One region of the Mycolicibacterium llatzerense genome, then DNA from elsewhere that is predicted to be linked to it. Evidence: riboswitches for the same ligand, from Rfam matches in the RefSeq annotation. Region 1 holds a riboswitch; the other holds the start of a gene.
What was found. A riboswitch is a leader RNA that binds a small molecule or an ion and turns the genes downstream of it on or off. The one in region 1 is predicted to bind cobalamin.

Region 1 (2,379 bases):
ATGGCCTCGTTGCGGCTCTCGGCCAGGTTCTTGGTCATGCCCTGCAGCTCGCCGCCGAACATCGCCTTGAAGCCGGCACCCATCTGCGCGAAGGCGTTCCGGGACCGGACGGTAAGGCCGAACACCTCACCGCAGACTCGCTGAATCTCCCACCCGGGCAGGTCATTCGTCGTGACAACCAGCATGCTGCAGCCTTTCGTTGGTCGGTACGCCTCGAACTGTAGTGCGCAGCAACCGGAATCGTCAGACGGCTGCTGCCACATCCTGTGCGGGCACGGCCTTCTTCGCCCCACCGAGATAACGCTCGACGAGCCCGCCGAACACCAGCCCGATGACCGCCCAGATCAGTGCCTGATCGAGCAGCGAGTACCACCGGAACTTCCACAGCAGGTCGGCGTCGAAGCCCGGGTAGATCAGCTGCCCGGGGGCGTAGACCTTGCCGTCGATGGTCACCGGCGTGGTGAAGGTGTTGGTGATGGGTTGCGGTGTCTCGGTTGCGGCGCGCGCAAAGCCGAGTTCGCCGGAGTGCTCGACGTTGGCGGCCAGATCCCCGAGCGACGGCAGCGCCGCCAGCAGGCCGCCGAACACCACGAAGAACCCGAGCACCGCGGTCCCGACCGCGCGTGCCCAGCCGACCTTCGCGGACAGCTTGCGCGCGGCGAACACCGCGAGCCCCAGCAAGGTCAGCGATCCCCACACCATGCCCAGGTACAGGAAGCCCCGGGTCTCGATGGTGAACTCGTGGCCGATGGCCGGCGGGTTCGCTGGATACTTCACGAACGGCAGCAGGTACACGCCGAGGAAACCGAAGCCGGCGATAGCCCAGCCCAGCACCAGTGGCCGCACTTTGAAGCGGCCGTGCAGCACCAGATAGGCGACGGCGACCAGCGCACCCATCGCCACCGAGAAGGCGATGATGCCGGTGGCCGCACCGATACCCGACTGGATGGAGCGGCTGAACAGCTCCGGTCCGTCCGGCTCGACCGGATGGCCCATGGCGGTGTGAATGGTCGAGAGCACATCCATGCGACCCGACTCGTAGTCGATGGCCTTGTCGATGGCGGGTTCAGCAAAAATGCGGGCAACCAGGAACCCCAGAATGCCGGCGATCAGACCGGCGAGGGCTCCGCGCCCGATGACGCGGATTTCCACAAGGTCCCCTGAATCAGTGGCAGGGGAAGCCGAGGAAGTGCCGCGAGTCGTGCACCCACTCGTGGACCACGACGGTCTTGCCGAACATCGACATCATGCCCTCGTCGACACCGACCAGGTAGTACGCCAGCACCGCCAGAAAGATCGTCACACCCAGCAGCACCGCTACCCGAGTGGCCGAGAGTGCCCGGTGGGCCTCGGCGGAAACCAGCCCAGTCTTCGAAACTGCACTGCTCGTCATGGTCAAACCTCCTATGGGGTCACGCGCCCCTACGTGTTCGGTTTTGTACGACGGCGAAAGATCTGACTCACCCCGGGGGGCTTCACAGTGGCGCAACCGTGCCGGATTCTCACCGGCTTCCATGCCCCGTCATACCGGGATCAAGATACACCCCCACCGAAAAATACCCTCCCCGAAGTTCGGGGAGGGTATTTTTCGTGATCCGTTATTCGGCGGCAGTGGCCGCGGCCTCGGCCAGGTCGGCCGATTCCTTGCGACGTCCGGCGAACGTGAACTTCGCGTCCTCGGTGTTGGCGCTCTCGCCGTCCCAGTTCTCGACATCCACGGTGACCAGCTGACCGGGGCCGACCTCTTCGAAGAGAATCTTCTCCGAGAGCTGGTCCTCGATCTCGCGCTGGATGGTGCGACGCAGCGGCCGCGCACCGAGCACCGGATCGAAACCGCGACGGGCCAGGAGCGCCTTCGCCTTCGGCGTCAGCTCCATCTCCATGTCCTTGGCCTTGAGCTGCTTGCCGACCCGGGCGATCATCAGCTCCACCATCTGGACGATCTCGTCCTGCGTCAGCTGGTGGAACACGATGATGTCGTCGATACGGTTCAGGAACTCCGGGCGGAAGTGCTTCTTCAGCTCGTCGTGCACCTTGAGCTTCATGCGCTCGTAGTTGTTCTCGCCGCCACCGGAGGTGAAGCCGAGGCCAACCGCCTTGCTGATGTCGCTCGTACCGAGGTTCGAGGTGAAGATCAGCACGGTGTTCTTGAAGTCGACGGTGCGACCCTGACCGTCGGTCAGGCGGCCGTCTTCGAGGACCTGCAGGAGGCTGTTGTAGATCTCCTGGTGGGCCTTCTCGATCTCGTCGAACAGCACCACGCTGAACGGCTTGCGGCGCACCTTCTCGGTGAGCTGGCCGCCCTCTTCGTAGCCGACGTAGCCCGGAGGGGCACCGAACAGCCGCGACGCGGTGAAGCGGTCGTGGAACTCGCCCATG
Region 2 (2,379 bases), 1.0 Mb from region 1:
GGACCGCGGACAGCAGATGAAGGACAAGTTCGGCATCACCGTCGACTTCGCGCCCGACGCCGACGTCACCGAAGAGCCCGACGACGAGGTGATCGGCGACCGCTCCTTCGGTTCGGACCCGCAGAAGGTGACCGAGTACGCCGGCGCGTATGCCGCGGGCCTGCGCGAGGCGGGGCTCGTTCCGGTGCTCAAGCACTTCCCCGGTCACGGGCACGGCTCGGGCGACTCGCACACCGGTGGCGTGAAGACCCCGCCGCTGGCGGCGCTGAAGGACAACGACCTGGTGCCCTACCGGACGTTGACGACGCAGCAGCCCGTCGCGGTGATGGTCGGCCACCTGCAGGTGCCCGGACTGACGCTCGGCGACGACCCCGCGAGCCTGAGCAAGCCCGCCTACGACCTGCTGCGCAGCGGCGAGTACGGCGGCCCGCCGTTCGACGGCGTGGTGTTCACCGACGATCTGACCGGCATGGCGGCCATCACGCAGCACTTCGGCGTCGCCGACGCGGCGCTCAAGGCGCTCCAGGCCGGCGCCGATGTCGCCCTGTGGATCACCACCGACGGCATTCCCGACGTGCTGGACAAGCTGGAAGCGGCCGCGCAGGCCGGGCAGCTGGACCAGGCGCAGGTCGACAAGTCGGTCCTTCGGGTGGCGGCCATGAAGGGGCCGGGCGCCAAATGCGTGAAGTGAGCTGCGCGTTGAATACCCTGTTCTGATGGCAGGAGGAACCAAGCGGCTGCCGCGGGCCGTCCGTGAACAGCAGATGCTCGACGCTGCCGTGCAGATGTTCTCGGTGAACGGCTATCACGAGACCTCGATGGACGCGATCGCCGCGCAAGCCGAGATTTCCAAGCCGATGCTGTACCTCTATTACGGCTCGAAGGAAGAGCTGTTCGCCGCGTGCCTGGATCGGGAGCTGACGCGCTTCGTCGACACCGTCCGCGCCGACATCAACTTCGCGCAGAGTCCACGCGACCTGCTGCGCAACGCGGTGCTGTCGTTTATGACGTACATCGACCGCAACCGGGCGTCCTGGATCGTGCTCTACACGCAGGCCACCAGCTCGCAGGCCTTCGCCCACACGGTGCGCGAGGGCCGCGAGAAGATCATCGATCTGGTGGCCCGGCTGCTCAGTGCGGGTACGCGAAACCCGGAGCCGGACAGCGACTTCGAGATGATGGCCGTGGCCCTGGTGGGTGCGGGTGAGGCCATCGCGTCGCGCGTCAGTGCCGGTGATACCGATGTCAACGACGCCACCGAGCTGATGATCAACCTCTTCTGGCGCGGCCTGAAGGGCAAGCGCGCGGAGCCTTAGTCGCCAGGGCGGTGACCCCATCGGCGCTGGTATGGTCCGCTTGAGCCAGTCGAACCCAACGCGGTTGGGTCAGGGAATCCGGTGTGAACCCGGAACTGACGCGCAGCGGTGAGGAGGACAGGCGGAGCAACGGCCACTGGCCCCACGCGGGCTGGGAAGGCGCTCCGGCTGGATGATCCCGAGTCCGAAGACCTGCTGGCTCGGGCTCTCGTGGCCTGGCGGCGCGAGGACCCCCACGGATGGACTCCGCGACCAGAGTCCCGGATCGGAAGGCCCCGCCGTGTTTGTCCGCACCATTGTGCTTGTCTCACTGGTTGTTTCGCTCGTCTGCTCCTGTGGCGGTCCGCCGGCCGTGGAGTCCGCTGCTGCCGGCACCGGCGGCTATCCCGTCACGCTCGAGAACTGCGGACGCCAGGTGACGGTGAAATCGGCGCCGCAGCGCGCGGTTTCGATCAACCAGCCGGCCAGCGAACTGCTGCTGTCGCTCGGCCTCGCCGATCGCATGGCCGGCACCGCATCATGGAGCGACGCCGTGCGCCCCGACCTCGCCGCCGACAACGCCAAAGTGCCTGTGCTGAGCCGGGATTTCCCGTCGTTCGAACGGGTGCTGAAGGAGAAGCCCGACTTCGTCTACGCGACGTTCGACTGGTCGTTCACCGACCAGGGCGTGGCCCCACGGGATCGCTTCGAGCGCCTCGGCGTGCCGACGTACCAGTCGTCGAGCGAGTGCGGTGGTCAGGATGCCGCACAGCAGCGCGCGTTGACGCTCGATGACATGTATGCCGAAATCGGGGACATCGCAAAGATATTCGGTGTGCCCGAGCGCGGCGACAATCTGGTCTCGTCGCTGCGTACGCGGATGGCGACCGCGACCAGCGGACTCGACGCAGGCGGCGTCTCCCTGATGTGGTGGTACGCCGGTACCAGGACCCCGTACATCGCGGGCTGCTGCGGGGCGCCGGGCATCATCACCACCGCGGTTGGGGCGCGCAATGCGTTCGCCGACAGCCGGCAGCTGTGGCCGGAGATTTCGTGGGAGGCCATCCTGCAACGCGACCCAGAC

Region 2: linked by a shared signal. The riboswitch ahead of A7G45_RS04825 (ABC transporter substrate-binding protein) and the one ahead of A7G45_RS09545 (CbtB domain-containing protein) in region 1 are both predicted to bind cobalamin.

What each region holds. Positions count from the first base shown of each region.
Region 1 is NZ_LXOV01000001.1:1,942,077-1,944,455, reverse strand. It holds gene A7G45_RS09555 (YbjQ family protein) at 1-185, opposite strand, end outside; gene A7G45_RS09550 (CbtA family protein) at 244-1,152, opposite strand; gene A7G45_RS09545 (CbtB domain-containing protein) at 1,166-1,393, opposite strand; adenosylcobalamin (AdoCbl) riboswitch at 1,396-1,541, opposite strand; gene clpC1 (ATP-dependent protease ATP-binding subunit ClpC) at 1,599-2,379, opposite strand, start outside.
Region 2 is NZ_LXOV01000001.1:929,462-931,840, reverse strand. It holds gene A7G45_RS04835 (glycoside hydrolase family 3 N-terminal domain-containing protein) at 1-691, shown strand, start outside; gene A7G45_RS04830 (TetR/AcrR family transcriptional regulator) at 717-1,316, shown strand; cobalamin riboswitch at 1,346-1,530, shown strand; gene A7G45_RS04825 (ABC transporter substrate-binding protein) at 1,597-2,379, shown strand, end outside.